4 regions of the Kitasatospora sp. NPDC085879 genome follow, and region 1 is predicted to be linked to each of the others. Evidence: riboswitches for the same ligand, from Rfam matches in the RefSeq annotation. Region 1 holds a riboswitch; each other region holds the start of a gene.

Region 1 (4,166 bases):
GGAGGGCGGCTGGTCGCCGAGGTCGAGGCGGTCGGCGCCGCGGGCCGCGCGGCGGGCCGCGTCGGCGGCGTCGGCGGTGGCCAGCCGGACGCGCTCGGCGGTGGTGAGGCCGCCGAGCAGGCGCTGGGCGTCGCCGAGCCGGCGGCGGACCTCGTCCTTGTGGCCGGCGAGGGAGCGGCGGACGTCCTCCAGCTCGGCGAGCTTGGCGCCGGCCTCGGCGCGGCGCTGGTCGATCCTGCGCTGGCGGTCGAGCACCTGGCGCAGGGTGTCGCTCTGCCGGGTGGCGGCCTGGTCGAGGGCGCGGGCCCGGGTGAGGTAGCCGGCCGGGTCGGACTCCAGCATCAGGCGGAAGGCCGGGTCGAGCCCGCCGTCGCGGTACTGCGCGGCGGCGGCGGTGGCGAGGTCGGTGTAGAGGCCGTTGAGCTGGTCCTGGCCGGCGGCGATCTGGTCCTGCAGCTGGCCGGCCTCGGTCTGCAGGCGCTTCTGGTCCTCCGCGGCGGCGTTCGCCCGCTCGCTGGCCTGCTCGGCCTCCTCGTAGAGCCGGTCGACCTTGGCCCTGACGTCGGCGGTCCGCCAGGACGGGTCGGCGGGCGCCGCGGGGGTGGCGTACGCGCCCGTGCCGACGGTGACGCCGACGGCCGTGGTCGCCGCGGCCGTGAGCAGCAGGGCCCGGGCGAGGGTGTGACCGCCCGGCAGTTGGGGGCGTCGGTGCGCGGACATGCGGCGGCGGCTCCGTTCCTGCGGCCGGACGGCCGCCGCCGCCCCGGTCGGGCGGCCGTCCTCGCGGACATCCGGGGGCAGACGTTAGCGAGTCACACCGATCTAGTCCAAACCCATCCATCATCGAATATCTGACCGCTAATCGGACATTATGGCGAGCATGGCGGGCGGGCAGCGACGACCGCGGGCCCGGCCCCCGTGGTGGGAGCCGGGCCCGCACGAGTCCGCCGGACGGGTCGTCACACCCGGATGATCGCCGAGATCGGCATGGCGGTGGCCGCGACGTAGCGGACGACCGCACCGGTGTGCGGCGCGTGGATCACCTGCCCGCCGCCCACGTACATGCCGACGTGGTGCCGGTCGCTGTAGTAGATGACCAGGTCACCGGGCTTGGCGTTGGCGATGTTGGTGCCGATGTTGGTGCCGGCGCCGGCCTGCGACTGCGAGGTGCGCGGGATGGAGACGCCCGCCTTGCCGTACGCCCACTGCATCAGACCGGAGCAGTCGAAGGTGCTCGGGCCTGTCGCGCCGTACACGTACGGGGCGCCCAGTGCGGACTTGACGGCCGCGATCGCCTTGGCGGTGTACGTACCCGACGGCAGGTCGACACTGCCGAGGTCGGGACGGGTGGTGTCCCGCGAGGCCCGGTCGGCGGACGTGCGCGCGGCGTCCGCGGCACGCTGCTCCGCGGCGGCGAGCTCGTCCTTCTCCTTCTGGGTGAGGGAGTTCAGCAGGGACTGGGCCTTGGCCAGCTTGCCCTGGAAGTCCTCCTTCTTGGCCTTGAGCGCGCGGGTGCTGGTGTCCAGCTCGGCGAGCTTGTGCTCGGCCTCGGCCTTCTGGCCGTCCAGCTTGGCCTGCTCGGCCTTGAAGGACTTCAGGGTGTCGGCCTGGGTCGCGCTCATCCGGCTGACCGCGCCGGCCTGGCCGAGGAACTCGCCCGGGTTGCTGGAGAGCATCAGCTTGACGGTGGGCGAGATGCCGCCGTCGCGGTACTGCTGGGCGGCGACCTCGGCGAGGCGGCCCTGGACGCCGCTGACCTGGTCCTGCTGACGCGCGACCTGGTCCTGGAGCGTGGTGACCTGCTTCTGCAGCTCCTGCTGCTTCTGCTCGGCCGCGAGGTACTGCTCGTTGGCCGCTTCGGCCTGATCGTTGAGCTGGTCGACCTGGGCCGCGACCTGCTCCTTGGTGGGTGCCGGGTCGGCGTGCGCACCGGTCTGCGAGGAGAGTGCCACCGCGGTGGCGGCTGCCGCAGTCAGGATCGATGCGCGGGTACGGCCGACGGGCTTGGGACGACGATGGGACGCCACGAAGGCGGACTCCTTCTTCCTCACACCGCCTACCGGGTGAGCTGACGGGTTCGGGCCGGAAGCATTGCCCTACGACGCCTCACGCCCGCCCCTGCCCGGTCGCGGCTTCCCGCGGCCCGGCCGGCGCGGCCGACCTGACGCCGATTCACCCCGGGGGAAACGTGGTTCCCCGGCTCCGTTCGACAGCACCCCCGCAGGGGTTCCCCGTGGACGGTCGGAACCGTCCAGCTGCGTCGCGGACTCGGCGGCGACCACCACCGTCACCCGGGTCGGGCGATCACTGTGCGGCGGTCCGTGGGGACGACCCTAGTAACCGATCCGTGATCCGTTCAAATCGTTGTCAGAAAATCGACGGGGAAATGTTGTCGTGAAAATGTGAGCACGACCGCCAGTGACCGAGAATCCACGCTCGGCTGACGAGATGTCACCCCGGGACGGACAAACACGACGCCCGGGCGTGTCGCAGATCACACAGTGATCACGACACGCCCGGGCGTGTCATGCGGCATCAGAAACGCCGCAGGTGAGGCTTATGTCCGAATTGCTACTGGATGGTCAGACGCGGCGGATCGTCTTGATCGGCAGGATGTCCGCGTCCATCACCTTCACCACGTCGCCGGTCCGCGGGGCGTGGACGACGAGGCCGTTGCCGATGTACATCCCGACGTGGTGCGCGTCCGAGTAGTAGATGACAAGGTCACCCGGCTGGGCGGCGGCCAGAGAGGGGACGCGGGTGCCGACGCTGGCCTGCGACTGTGAGGTACGCGGCAGCGACACGCCGGCCTTGGCGTACGCCCACACCATCAGACCGGAGCAGTCGAAGGAGTTCGGGCCGGTGGCGCCCCACACGTACGGGGTGCCGCGCTTGCCCATCGCAGCCTCGACCGCGACCGCGGCGTAGCCGGCGGCCGGCGGCAGGTTGGTCAGGTCGAAGCGGCTGGCGTCGCGCGAGGCGCGGTCGGTGCCCAGGATCGCGGCGCGCTCGGCGGCCGTCAGGGTGCTCAGCAGGCGCTGCGCCTCGGCGAGCTTCTTCTGGACGTCCGCCTTGGAGTCGTTCAGCACCTGGGTGGAGCGGTCCAGCTCGGCGAGGATGGCGGCGGCCTCCTGCTTCTGCTGGTCCAGCCGGCGCTGCTGGTCCCGAAGACCCTTCAGCGTGGAGGCCTGGGTGTCGGTGGCCTGCTCGTTGCTGGACGCCTTCTCGAGGTAGTTGTCCGGGTTCGAGGAGAGCATCAGCGCGACCGTCGGGTCGACGCCGCCGGTGCGGTACTGGTCGGCCGCCACCGCGGACAGGCCGGACGCCACCTGGGAGAGCTGCTCCTGGCTACGGGCGATCTGGTCCTGCAGCTGGTCGGCCTGCTTGCGGAGCTGGTCGGCCCGCTCCTTGGCGCCGTTGTACTTCTCGGCCGCCTGCTCCTGCTCCTCGAGCAGCTTGTCGACCTGGACCTTGACCTCGTCCTTGCTCGGCTTGGCCGGTGCGGCGTGCGCGCTGGCCTGCGCGGAGAGGGCGACCGCGGTCGCGGCGGCAGCGGTGAGCACGGATACCCGTGCGCGGCTCGGCTGCTTGGGACGGCGGTGGGAGGCCAAGGGTCTAGCTCCTTCTTCCTGCTGGACTCACCCGATCGAGTGGACGTCCGGAAAATAGGTTTGACGCCAGACCCTAGTGAAGATCCGTCCCCGGCGCCACTCCCGAGTTGGGCGAACTTGGCGCAGAGGCCACGATTTCACCACCCCGCCACAAGCCCGCCACCCGGCCCGCGCCGGGGGCCGACCGACCGTCAGGGCCGGGCGAGCCGGTTGAGCAGCAGAATCGACGCGACCGGACGCGCACCCGCCTTCCGCACGCCGTCCGCGACCTCGCGATCCGTGGAGACCACCACCACCGGCCGGCCCTGCGGCTCGGCCCGCACCAGGCGGCGGATCAGCTCGTCCGCGGTCTCCCCCGTGCGGCTGAAGCGCACCCGCACCCCGCGCGGCGGCGCCATGATCACCGGGACGTCCAGGTCCTGGCCGTCGAAGACGCAGGTCACCTCGGCCTGGGTGCGCTGCGCCAGCATGGCCAGACCGCCCAGCAGCCGCATCCGCTGCTGCTCCAGCGGCAGCGTCGGGTACCCGGTCTTGGTCACGTTGTAGCCGTCGACC
Region 2 (4,166 bases), on a different contig from region 1:
GGCGGCCCGGCCGATCCAGGACTTCCTCAACCAACTGGCGAAGACCATCTCGTCCGTGGCGAGCTGACCGACCCCGCCCGGCGCCGGCGCGTGTCCTGCGGATCACGCCGGGCGCGGACGCCCCGGCACGCACGTGCTCCCGGCCCTCGGCCGGGAGGCGCCACACACGCGCCCGGCAGCCGCACGCACCGGACCCTGCTCGCCGATCCGGCCGGACCCGCGGCCTAACGGCCGGCCCGGGCCCGCCGCCAACGGGCCAGCACCCCGAGCCGTGCGGCGGGCCCGGACACCGTCGGAGCCTCGGCCCCGGCCGCAGCCCGCTCCCGGGCCGGCCGGCCCTCCGCGCCGCTCTCCTCCGGGCCGTCTCCCGCCCCGCTGCGCCCCGGCAGGCTGCCGTCCGGCACCAGCAGGACGAACAGCCGTGCCCAGCAGAGCCGTTCGCCGCGCGGCCAGTCGAGCGCCCGCAGCGCCGCCGAGGCCTGCTCCGACACCGAGCCGTTGACCCGGACCTCCGCGACGTCCTCGCCCGCCCGGCCGCCGAGGAACAGCTTCACCCCCGTCACCGCCGGCTCCGCGAGCTCCCGCGCCAGCACCCCGGCCAGTGCCGGCAGCAACCGGTGGTCCGCCAGCCACTCCGCCAGCCGGTCGCTGCCGAAACCGAAGACGGCCGCCGGCCCCTGGACGGCATGCCACCCCGGCAGCTGCTCCGGGCGGAAGTGGTCGCCGTGCGTGCCCCGGCCCTCCTGCAGCTCCACCACGGCCGACGCGGTGGTGGTCGCCCACATCCGCACCGCGCTCTCCATCCGCTCCTGCTCCGTCCGGCCGAGGCCCGCCGTGCAGTCCCACACCACCGGGCCGTCCGCCCGCCCCACGTCGAAGGCGAAGCCGAGGTCGACGTGCCCGGCGCCGCCGTTCTCACCGGGGTGCTCCCGCACCGCCACGGCCGTCGTCCCGGGCCCGCGCACCACACTGCCCTCGACCGTGAACCGCTGCCCGAGCCGGGCCATCTCCCGGACGACGCTGAGCCGGATCACATCCGGTCCGGACTGCGCGCGCACCCGCGGCTCCTCGCTCGAAAAGGGGTCGAACACCGATAGGGAGCGAGGCTATCGGCCCCGCGCGTGACCAGCGTCACCGGGCGGGCCATGATCCGTGCCGGGCCGCGACCGGGCAGCCACACCCGGTGTCCGATTTGCCTGACTGCTGGTGATCCGGACACGTACGGTCACTGATCTGACTGCGCTCCGCCCACCACCATCGGGCGGAGAGTGACCCCCGGGAGGGCTCTCGGGGGTCCCCGAGGGCGGGGCGCTTGCCTCCGGAGGGGGCGATCGGTTTTCCTCGAATCCTGCCCGGCCACAACGGCTGGGCGGGCCACCGGGCGGAACGCCGAGTCCTGCCGCCGCCCGGGGTCACGCACCATTCCGTGCACGGCAGGAGCGGGGGACCCAAGGTAAGTGCCGCGCCCGGTGATCCGGGACGGCTTGGGGTGAAGTCGCGTCATTTTCGCGACCGGGCGAACTCCCCGCCCGAACCCGACAGCTCACCTCGCAGGCGTCGGAGAGGAAAACCTGATGTCCGTTCTGGGCACCCGTCTGTCCCGCGTCGCCGTCGCCACCGGTGTGGCCGCCGCCGCCATTGCCATCCCCGTCACCGCTGCGTCCGCCGCCTCGGTCCACAGCGCCGCCCCGGCTGCCGCTCCGGCCGCCGCGGCCCCGGCCGCCGCGCACACCGAGGCCCCCGCCGCCGCGCCGGCCGCCCCGGCCGCCGACGCCAGCTACAAGGTGGTCCACGGCGACACCCTGTCCAAGATCGCCAACGCCCAGCACGTCGACGGCGGCTGGAAGAAGCTGTACCAGGACAACCGCCAGGTCATCGGCGGCAACCCGAACCTGATCTTCCCCGGCCAGAAGCTGACCGTCGCCGGCAAGGCCGCCCAGGCCGCCGCCCCGCAGGCCGAGGCGAAGAAGTCCGACGCCGCCGCCTCGCGCTCCGAGAAGCGCACCCCGGTCCAGGCCGCGCCGAAGCCGGCCGCGCCCAAGACCGAGGCCGCCAAGCCCGCCGCGCCGAAGCCGGCCGCCCCGAAGCCGGCCGCCGCCCCGAAGACCGAGGCCGCCAAGCCCGCCGCCGCCTCCGGCTACGTCGCGCCGGTCGCCGCCTCCCTCGGCACCCCGTACCACAAGGCCGGCTCCAACTGGTCCAGCGGCTACCACACCGGTGTGGACTTCGCCGTCAGCACCGGCACCTCCATCCACGCCATCGCCGCCGGCACCGTCGTCGAGGCCGGCTGGGGCGGCGCCTACGGCAACAACGTCGTCATCAAGCACGCCGACGGCAAGTACTCGCAGTACGCCCACTTCTCCGCGCTGAAGGTCTCGGTCGGCCAGACCGTCACCGCCGGCCAGGTCATCGGCCTCTCCGGTGCGACCGGCAACGTGACCGGCCCGCACCTGCACTTCGAGGTCCGCACCACCCCGTCGTACGGCTCCGACATCGACCCGGTGGCGTACCTCGCCGCCCACGGTGTCCGCGTCTGACGCAACACACCGACGCCGCTGCCCCGGCACACCGCCGAGGCGCACCGCGCCGCACCCGAAGGCCCGGCCCGGGGATCCCACGATCCCGGGGCCGGGCCTCGGCCGTTTCCCCCAATTCCCGTGACCGCGTGCGGACTTCGGCGCGGCCTGCGGGTGCCCGCCGGCCGCGGGGGCCGGCCGAGACGTGTGGTGCGGGCGACGAGAACCGAAAGACGGTCCCGCAGTTCGTCGCGATCGGCAACGACACCCGGGCCCTGGCGTGACCCCCGTCACCACCCCAGCGGATAACCCGGGCGGTCGTTCGTACGTGTGCACTAGCATTCCCCGCGCTCGTCGAGCGGTGTTCGACCGGAACGCCACCGGCGGGTACTCCAGGGGAGGGCACTCCGTGAACAGAACCCCGGCCGCACGTACCCGTGCGGCCTTCGCCTCGGTCGCCGCGGCCGGCCTCGCGCTGCTCGCCGTCGCCGCGCCCGCGCACGCGACCGGCGGCACGCCGACGACGCCGACCGACCTGTACAACGAGTACCGGGCGTGCTCCACCGACCAGGCCGCGCCCGTGTACGTCGCGGGGCGCACCGGTCTCACGGTGGAGGGAATCCCCGGCCACACCGACCCCAACACCCGGTGGATCACCGAGCAGTTCCGGGCCTGGCCGGTCTCCGACCCGTCGCAGGTCGTCACCGCCGAGCGGGGGTACGCCTCCGTGGGCAACGAGGCGACGGCCACCCTGGGCGGCTACAACGCCCCGCTGCGCGACGGCGAGACCTACGCCTGGCAGGCACGGACCGTGGACGCGGACAGCGGCGCCGCCTCCGACTGGTCGGCCCCGTGCTACGTGGCCACCGACGACACCTTCCCGAGCGCGGAGCCGACCGTCAGCTCGCCGAACTACCCGGCGGGACAGCGGAACCAGGGCGGCACCCCGATCACGCTCACGTTCGGTGCCAACGGTGTGAGCGGCGTCGCCGGCTACGCGTTCACCTGGTTCGGCACGTTCCCGGTCCCCGGCGTCTCGACGGTCGGGGAGCACGGCATCCCGCAGTACCGCGACCCCTACGAGACCAGTCCGAACTACTTCGCGCGGGCGGACTCCCTCGGCGGCTCGGCCACGGTGAACCTGATGCCGCCGTACAACAGCGGGCTCCTGGTCCTGCGGGTGGCCAGCCTGGACCGGGCGTTCAACATGTCCCAGCCCACGACCTACTACATCGCGGTCAAGCCGGACGCGCCGAAGGTCACCAAGGTCTCCAACTCGCCGCAGTACGGCAAGCAGGCGATCTTCAAGCTCACCCCCGACCCGGATCTCCACGCGGTGAGCCCCGTGGTCAGCTACACCGTCGAGCGCCTCGGGCAGACCCGGTCGACGACGACGGTCAAGGCGTCCACGAGCGGAATCGCCGAGCTGAACCTCACGCTGGACGACCCGTACGGCGACGTGCTGCTCGTCACCTCCACCAGCGCGAACGGCTGGGTGAGCCAGCAGCAGTGGTGGAGCACCGGTGGCACCGACACCTCCCCGACCGTGACCTCGGACGTCTACCCCGAGAACGGTTCGGGCGGCGGCGCGGGCGTGCCCGGCACCTTCACCTTCACCCCGAAGATCAAGGGGGCGGTCAGCTACACGTA
Region 3 (4,166 bases), on a different contig from region 1:
CCGTGCGGGCCTGCACAACGCCGTCCAGGTCGGCATCCGCTACATCGAGGCCTGGCTGCGCGGCCACGGCGCGGTCGGCATCTTCAACATGATGGAGGACGCCGCCACCGCCGAGATCTCCCGCTCGCAGATCTGGCAGTGGATCAACAACGGCGTCGTCCTCGCCGACACCGGCGAGAAGGCCACCGCGGAGCTCGTCCGCCGGCTCGTGGCCGAGGAGCTCGCCGAACTGCGCACCGAACTGGGCGAGGCCGCCTACGCCGGTGGGCGCTGGACGGAGGCCGCCAGGCTCTTCGAACAGGTCTCGCTGGCCGAGGAGTTCGTCGACTTCCTCACCCTGCCCGCGCTGCCGCTGCTCGACTGACCCCAACCTATCCGCCCGCCGGCCGGTCCGACGCCCGACAGGTCGTCGAACTCGCCGACCGCATTTCACCGTTCCGTACGGCCGCCGCCCAGCGAGGCGCCGGGGGCCGTACGGAACGGCCGTTTTCGGAGGCACTTCCCCCCATGGCACTCATCTTCTTCAACGGTCAGGCGATGACCGGAGGCCCCTTCCACCCGCTGGTCGCGTCCTACCTGCTCGGGCCGGTGCGTACCGCGCCCGGCTACCGCTTCTTCTCCGTCCGGGACGTCTGCCCCGGCCTGCTGCCCGACCCGGGCGGCAGCGGGGTGATCGAGGGCGAGCTCTACGACCTGCCGCTGGAGCACCTGCGGGACGCCGTCCTGCCGGGCGAGCCGCCGGAGTTGGAGCTCGGTGTGATCGGCCTGGAGGACGGCACGCCGTGCCTGTCCATGGTGCTGCGCCGGGGCGAGCGGGAGCGCGGTGTGCACCGGGAGATCACCGCCCACGGCGGCTGGCGCGGCTACCTCGCCACGCTCGGCCGCACCGCCTGACCGGCGCCCCGGGGAGGGCGCCGGTCGGGCGGACGCGGAAGGTCAGCTCGCCTTCCAGAACTTGACCGAGTCGATGGCGATGTCCGCCGAGGAGCCCGTGGCGGGCACGGTGCCGTTGAGGGCCGTCTCGGACTGCAGCACCCAGTGCATCGTGTTGGCGGGGATGCGCGCGGTGGAGCGCCCGATCACCTTGCCGTCCAGGTAGAAGGTCAGGCTGTCCTTCTGCCAGTCGACCGCCGAGGTGTGCCAGGCGCCGGCCGTCGCGACGCCGGTGGAGTACGCGTCCTGGTCGCTGCCGGAGGTGGCGTCGGCGCGGTGCATGAAGGCGCCGATCGAGCCGTTCAGATCGCCCTCGGGGAAGTCGATCTCGCCGTGCTGCGGCCAGATGCCGTCGTCCGGCCAGAGCAGCCACGCCATCTTGTAGCCGGCGGCCGAGGTCGCCTTCCAGGTCACCTCGAAGCGCCCGTACTGGACGCCGCTCGCCCCGGCGGCGGCCGGGAGCTTGGGCACCGGTGCGGAGACCCAGGTGCCGGAGGCGTCCCGGTTGAGGTGGAGGTTCATCTGGCCGTTGGCGATGGACATCGTCTTCGACGGCGAGTAGGTGCCGTTCTTGCTGGTGTCCTTCCAGCCGTCCGGGTAGGCCCACCACTTGCTGTCCACCGCGGCCGGCAGCCCGGAGCAGTGACTGGTGGCGATGGTCGAGCCGTTCGAGCAGCCCGTCCAGCTGCCGAGCGGCACGTTCACGCCGTCGAAGTCGTCCGACCAGGTCGGCGCACCGGCCGTCGAGGTGGGGGAGGAGCTCGCCGACGGGGAGGCGGAGAGGCTCGGCGCCGGCGCGGACGGGGTCGCGGAGGCCGTGGTGGAGGGTGTCGCCGTGGGGGAGGCGCTCGGCGCGACCGGGGCCGTGGTCGGGCTCGGGGCCGGTGCCGGGGTGCCGGTGCTGCGGACGTTCAGCGTCTGCGCCGGGAGGTCGTGCCAGCGCCGGTCGGCGTCCTGCCAGGTGCCGAAGGCGGTGTAGGTGCCGGACGGCAGGGTACGGGTGCCGGTCGTGACGGTGACCCCGTCGGGGCATATCCGCAGGTTGCGGGCGGAACCGGGGAAGTCCAGCCGGTTCCCGGCGGCGTCGCGGACGGCGACGCCGATCTTCCGGGCGGTGAAGCAGGCGGAGGAGTGGACGGAGAGGGAGGCGGCTGCCGCGGTGTCCGCGGCCATGGCGACCGGCGTGAGCCGGTCCTGGGTCACCTCGGGCACGCTGGCGGCCTCGGCGCTACCCAGGAAGGGGACGGCCAGCAGGCCGAGCCCGGCGACCGCGCCCACCTTGAGGGCAATGGCGGAAACAGGCATGGAGTTGTTCCTCGACGACGCCTGCGAGGTGAGCTGTCGGATTCGGGCCGTCAGGTGGCCCGGCCGCCGGGAGGGCGGCTTCACCCCAAGCCCTGGCCGTCCCGCGAGCATGCAAAGCGGGGCCAGGGCGACTTACCTGGTTCCCCCGCTCCCGTCCGTGTCGCATCTCGCGTTGCCGTCACCGGGCGGACGGGACTCGGCGGTCCCGGGACGGAGCCCACATGGCGTGGGCGTCCGAGCACCTTAGCAGTGTCTTTCCGGAGGACAAGGACGCCGGGTCGCCGATGTCAGGTCCATCACATTCGGGCGTGCCGCAGCCCCCGGACCCTCGCCGTGGGTCCGGGGGCTGTGCTCCGTACGGCCGTCGGCCCGTGGGGGCCGGTGCCACGGAGTCCGGGTGGCGTACCGTCCCTGGTACGGCCCGGAGTCCGGGGGAGGGTCAGACGCGGGAGGCGAGCTCCTTGGCGGCGCGGGCGCAGGCCAGCGCGATCCGGTCCTCGTCGACCGTGGTCAGCACGCCCTTCTCGACCACCGCGTTGCCGTTGACGAAAAGCACCGCCAGCGGCGGTAGGGCGCCCATGGTGAGCGCGGCCACCGGGTCGGCGATCGAGGAGTGCATGATGCCGTCGACCTTCCAGAGCGCCAGGTCGGCCAGCTTGCCCGCCTCGACGGAGCCGATCTCGTTCTGCCGGCCGAGCACCCGGGCGCCGCCCATGGTGCCCAGACGAAGCGCCTGACGGGCGGTCAGCGCGTCCGGGCGGCCGTGCAGGCGGTTGATCAGCAGGGCGTTGCGCAGCTCGGTGCCGAGCTCGCCGGACTCGTTGGAGGCGGTGCCGTCCACGCCGAGGCCCACCGGCACGCCGGCCTTCAGCATGTCCGGGACGCGGGCGATGCCGGCCGCCAGACGGGCGTTGGAGGACGGGCAGTGCGCGACACCGGTGCCGGTCTCGGCGAACTTGGCGATGTCGGAGTCGTTCATGTGGACGCAGTGCGCCATCCACACGTCCTCGCCGAGCCAGCCGGTGGACTCGAAGTAGTCGGTCGGGCCCATGCCGAACAGCTCCTTGCAGAACTGCTCCTCCTCGGCCGTCTCGGAGCCGTGCGTGTGCAGGCGCACGCCCTTACGGCGGGCCAACTCGGCCGACTCCTTGAGGAGTTCGGTGGAGACCGAGAAGGGCGAGCAGGGCGCGAGCGCCACGTGCAGCATGGAGCCGAACGAGGCGTCGTGCCAGCGGTCGACGGCCTCCTCGGAGGCGATCAGGATGTCCTCGGTCCGCTCCACCGCGTGGTCCGGCGGCAGGCCGCCGTCCTTCTTGCTGCGGTCCATCGAGCCGCGCAGCGCGGTGAAGCGCAGGCCGAGCTCCTGGACGCCCTCGATGGAGGCGCCGAGCACGTCGCCGCCGCCCTGCGGGAAGACGTAGTGGTGGTCGGAGGCGGTGGTGCAGCCGGACTTGAGCAGTGCGGCGGCCGAGCCCTGGGTGGCGGCGTGCACCAGCTTCTCGTCGATCCGGGCCCAGGTCGGGTAGAGGGCGACCAGCCAGTCGAAGAGGATGCTGTCCTGGGCGAGGCCGCGGGTGATCCACTGGTAGAAGTGGTGGTGGGTGTTGACCAGGCCCGGGGTGACCAGGTGGCCCTCGCCGTTGATGCGACGCACCACGTTGTCCAGCCACTGCGGGGCGGGGCCCTCGCCGACCGACTCGATCCGGTTGCCGAGGATCACCACGTGGCCGCGGGCGTACTCGGTGTCGTTTGCGTCCACCGTCGCGACGGCGACGTTCTCGATCACGATCCGCCGGTCGGCGGGTGGGGGCTGGACTGCCATGGCGTGAACTCCTAGGGGCGAGGGCTGAGGGTGGGGCGGGCCGGCCGGCGGGGTGCGGGCCGCCGCGGGGAGGCACAGGGGCCCCGCGGCGACCGCCGTCCGGCCC
Region 4 (4,166 bases), on a different contig from region 1:
GGCGGGGAACGTCGGCGGCGGACTGACCGCCCAGTTCCTGCCCTGGCCGGCGCTGTTCTGGGCGATGCTCCCGCTCTCCGGGCTGCTCGCCGCGGCCGTGCTGCGCACCGTCCCCGATCTGCCGCGCCACGACTCCACGCCCGACCCGGCCGGCTCGGCCCTGCTCATCGGCGGTACCGCCGCGGTGCTCTACGGCATCATCGAGGGCCCCTCGCACGGCTGGGCCTCGGCTCCCGTCCTGGCCGGATTCGCGGTCGGCGCGGCGCTGCTGACCGCCTTCACCGGGTACGGCCTGGCGGCCCGGCGGCCGCTGATCGATCCGCGGGTGTTCCGCTCCCGGCGGCTGCGGGCCGCCGTTCTGGGCACGGCAGCATCGTTTTTCGGCCTTTTCGCGCTGTTCTTCGTCAACTCGCAGTTCCTGCAGTACGCCAAGGGGTACTCGGCGGCCCGCACCGGCTTCGCCATCGTGCCGCTGACCGTCGGCATGGCCCTGGTGCCGCGGTTCGCCGGGCGGCTGCAGGCCAGGCACGGGGTGCGGCCGGTGGCGGGCGCCGGACTGGCGCTGATCGGGGCCGGTCTGCTCGGTGTCTCCAGCGCCGGGCCCGGCACCCCGTACCCCGTCTACGCGCTGTGGCTGCTGCTGCTCTCGGCCGGTATGGGCCTGTCCGCGCCCGGCCTCACCCACGCGGTGGTCTCCGAACTCCCGCCCGGGCAGGCCGGTCTGGGCGCCGGGCTGAACACCGCGGCGCGGGAGCTCGGCGCGGCCCTCGGGGTCGCCGTGGTCGGCACCGTGCTCGCCTCCCGTACGGGCGGCGGCACCGCCCACGGCCCGGCCGAGTTCACCGCCGGCATGGCCGTCGGCCTGCGGGTGGTCGCCGTCCCCGTGCTGCTCGCCGCCCTCGCCGTCTTCCTCGGCCTGCGCGGCCGACCGGCGGCCGAGCAGGCGGTGCCCGCCCCGGAGCCGGCCGCGAAGGCGGTGTGACGGCCCACCGGGATCCGAGCGAAGCGGCCCGCCCGGGCCCCGCCGGCCGGGGGCGCCGGCGGCTTTGCCACCATGCGGTGCATGACCGTCATCGTCTCCGTGGCGGGCGCCGGCTGCGGCTGCACGCCGCGCCGCGCCTGGTCCGCCTCGCCCGTGCCGGAGTGGGCGGGCGCGGCCGGCACCACCCTCGTCCACTGGCCCGATCCCGACCCCACCGACTCGCCGTACGACGGCCGGGGCATCGTCCCGACCGACCGGCTGCCGGTGGCCGGCGAGCGGCGGATGATCGGCCTGGACGGGCCGCTGCTCGTGGACGGGCCGTTCTGGTGCCTGTTCACCCCGGCCGCGACGGCGGCGAACGGCACGCCCGACCATCCGGAGGAACTGCCGGCGCACGCCCTGGTCCGCTGCACCCCGCTGGCGGTGGCGGACGAACGCCCGGGCGCGGCCTGGGTGCGGGTCTCGGTCGACGAGGTGGTCCGGATCACGGAGGCGCCGGAGCGCTGGGCGCCCTCCTCGGCGGGGTCGATCGCCGGCCTGCTCCCGCCGGACGGCTCCCGGGTGGACCGGATCAGCGTCCGGTGCGGCCCGCTGCGGTACGTGGAGTGGTCCGCCCAGGGCGATCTGGGGCGCCGCGCGGTGCTGCGGGAGGAGGACGGCCGGTCGGTGCTGCTGCTGTACGCGGAGTGCTCCTTCGACGAGGACGACGTGGCGATCGGTCACCGGCCGCTGACCGCGGAGGAGGCCGCGGCGGTGCTGGCCTGCTGGCCCGCCGAGGGGTGAGCGGACAGTCGGCGCCCTCGGCCCGTTCCGACACGAACGAGGGCCGGGGTCGGACCCCGTGGCGGACCCGAACCTTCCACTCCGCCCCGGCGGGGCGATCCGTTCGTGCCGTGATCGTCCGGGCGGGGCACGGCGGCGGACCGCGGCGGGGCGGCAGTCGGCATTTCACCCCACCGACACCGGTCGGCGTCCGCGCATTTTCCCCGGAGGAATTCCCAGGGAATTCCCGGGAATTCGTCCGAGGCTCGCCGTCGCGGACACGTCAGGCCGGTACGGCATCCCCTCCGACCTGCGGCGGCGCCCCGGCGGGCGGTGGCGCACACCGGGGCGGGCGGCCGAAATACGCGCATGTGGCACCGAAGCACTCGTGATGATTGTGTGATGTTCGGGATGCTGGCTTGTTATCGCGGTGACGATCCCTCTAATGTCCACCTCAGCCCGACAGCACGGGCACCCAAGACGCGGCACGCCGAACCCTGCCCACCGCGTCCACCGGGTCACCGACCAGACCTTGGGCAGGGACGGGGGACCCACGTTTCGACGCCGGCCCCACACGGCTAGGGGTGAAGCCGCCTCAGCGCGGCCGGGCCACCTCCCGGTCCGAACCCGACAGCTCACCTCGCAGGCGTGCGGAGAGGGAACTGATGGGTTTCATCGGCTCGGGCCGTCACCGCCGCCCCACCCAGACCGAGCGTGCCGTCGCGGTCGCCGGCGTGGCAGGCGCAGGATTGGCGATCCCCCTGCTCACCGCCACGGGCGCCCACGCCGCCCCGGTCACCACCTGGGACGCCGTCGCCCAGTGCGCCACCGCCGGCAACTGGGGGAAGGCCGCCGGCAACGGCGAGTACGGCGGGCTCCAACTCGACCTCCGCACCTGGGTCGCGTACGGCGGCGACAAGTTCGCCTCCACGCCCGACCGGGCCAGCAAGGAGGAGCAGATCAGCGTCGCCGAGCGGGTCCTCTCGGACCGCGGCGCCAAGGCCTGGGGGCACTGCGCCACCACCGCGGGCCTCACCGGCGAGGGCAAGCCGGAGACGGTCGAGCCGACCGTCCCCACGACCCCGGCTCCGACCACCACCACGCCCGCCGAGCGCGGTGCCTCGGCGCCGGTCTTCACCGGCATGCAGGGCCGGGACGCGAACGGCGTGTACTGGTATCAGGTCGACGGGCAGTGGTACTGGACGACGAGCCAGGAGATCTACGACTACTACACCGGCCCGGCAGCCACCGCCCCCGGTCAGTCGAACTCCACCACGCCGACGCCGGGCCAGGTCCCGACCACGCCCCCCGCGCCGGGCACCGGCACCACCGCGCCGACCGTCCCGGGCGGCACCACGACCACGGCGCCGGGCACCACGGCCCCCGGCACCCCCGCCCCGGACACCACGACGGCACCGACGATCGACCCGATCACCGGCCTGCCGGTCACCCCGGCCCCGTCCACCGGCGCGCCGACGGCGACCGACCCGACCACCGCCCCGACCGGCCCGGCCGCCCCCGCCTCGACGAGCACCGCGACCGAGGCCGCCACGGCCACCCCGGCGCCGCAGCAGACCGAGCCCGCCACCTACACCGTGGCGCCCGGCGACACGCTCTCCGACATCTCCAACAAGAACAAGCTCGGCGGCTGGAAGTCCGTCTACGACGGCAACTCGGGCACCATCGGCCAGGACCCGGACCTCATCAAGCCCGGCCAGGTCCTGAAGATCAAGTAATCGCGGCACCGCACGCGCACAGGCGCCGGCGGCCCCGGGCGACGAGCCCGGGACCGCCGGCGCCGCGCTGTGCCGGGGCGTCAGATCCGGCCGGTGCCGGCACCCGCGGTGTCCACGGCCGCCACGGTGTCCGCGCCGGTCGGGTCGTAGCCGTAGGACGCGACGGTGAAGCCGCCGGTCCTGGTGATGCGGCGGTGGTCGCGCCGAGGTCGTTGCGGAACAGGTCGGCGCAGCCGTCCGTCTCGATGTTCACATCACTGAACACCGGTTGCATCCATGGCCAGACCGCAGCCGCGAACCTGACACCACGTCAATGCTACGGACGCGAGCGGACGGTGACGATAGAGCGGCCCTTGCGCCCGGCCCACGCTTCGTCGCGGTCGGCCCATAGTTCAGCAGGGTGAACGGCCTGCGCGAAGCCTTGACGCCGCGGACGGCTCCGACTAGAACTTCCCTCGCGCTTGGGAGCGCTCCCACGAGCGGCTCGCACCCTCACCCTGCGCAGCCCGCACGCCAGCCCTAGGAGCCGCACGTGTCCCGCCCACGCCGTCGAATCGCGGCCGCGAGCGCAGCCCTCGCCGCCGTCGCAGCGGTCTGCTGCCTGCCCGCGACCGCGACCGCCGCCACCGGCCACGACCGAAGCACCGGCCGCGTCCCCGGTCCCGGCGCCGGCTTCTACGTCGACC

Evidence for each region. A riboswitch is a leader RNA that binds a small molecule or an ion and turns the genes downstream of it on or off. The one in region 1 is predicted to bind cyclic di-AMP.
Region 2: it holds a riboswitch for cyclic di-AMP, as region 1 does, so the genes downstream of both, AB0P35_RS14650 (LysM peptidoglycan-binding domain-containing M23 family metallopeptidase) here and AB0P35_RS04225 (C40 family peptidase) in region 1, are expected to answer to the same signal.
Region 3: it holds a riboswitch for cyclic di-AMP, as region 1 does, so the genes downstream of both, AB0P35_RS10070 (glycoside hydrolase family 16 protein) here and AB0P35_RS04225 (C40 family peptidase) in region 1, are expected to answer to the same signal.
Region 4: it holds a riboswitch for cyclic di-AMP, as region 1 does, so the genes downstream of both, AB0P35_RS02035 (transglycosylase family protein) here and AB0P35_RS04225 (C40 family peptidase) in region 1, are expected to answer to the same signal.

What each region holds. Positions count from the first base shown of each region.
Region 1 is NZ_JBFBJZ010000003.1:217,106-221,271, reverse strand. It holds gene AB0P35_RS04230 (NlpC/P60 family protein) at 1-720, opposite strand, end outside; gene AB0P35_RS04225 (C40 family peptidase) at 960-2,027, opposite strand; cyclic di-AMP (ydaO/yuaA leader) riboswitch at 2,038-2,225, opposite strand; gene AB0P35_RS04220 (NlpC/P60 family protein) at 2,583-3,611, opposite strand; gene AB0P35_RS04215 (NYN domain-containing protein) at 3,803-4,166, opposite strand, start outside.
Region 2 is NZ_JBFBJZ010000015.1:137,511-141,676, reverse strand. It holds gene AB0P35_RS14660 (hypothetical protein) at 1-67, shown strand, start outside; gene AB0P35_RS14655 (DUF6348 family protein) at 225-1,058, opposite strand; cyclic di-AMP (ydaO/yuaA leader) riboswitch at 1,408-1,570, shown strand; gene AB0P35_RS14650 (LysM peptidoglycan-binding domain-containing M23 family metallopeptidase) at 1,575-2,537, shown strand; gene AB0P35_RS14645 (hypothetical protein) at 2,926-4,166, shown strand, end outside.
Region 3 is NZ_JBFBJZ010000009.1:165,149-169,314, reverse strand. It holds gene aceB (malate synthase A) at 1-364, shown strand, start outside; gene AB0P35_RS10075 (gamma-glutamylcyclotransferase) at 508-894, shown strand; gene AB0P35_RS10070 (glycoside hydrolase family 16 protein) at 937-2,238, opposite strand; cyclic di-AMP (ydaO/yuaA leader) riboswitch at 2,242-2,420, opposite strand; gene AB0P35_RS10065 (8-oxoguanine deaminase) at 2,678-4,060, opposite strand.
Region 4 is NZ_JBFBJZ010000002.1:70,786-74,951, reverse strand. It holds gene AB0P35_RS02045 (MFS transporter) at 1-982, shown strand, start outside; gene AB0P35_RS02040 (hypothetical protein) at 1,064-1,765, shown strand; cyclic di-AMP (ydaO/yuaA leader) riboswitch at 2,257-2,409, shown strand; gene AB0P35_RS02035 (transglycosylase family protein) at 2,410-3,480, shown strand; gene AB0P35_RS02030 (glycoside hydrolase family 6 protein) at 4,013-4,166, shown strand, end outside.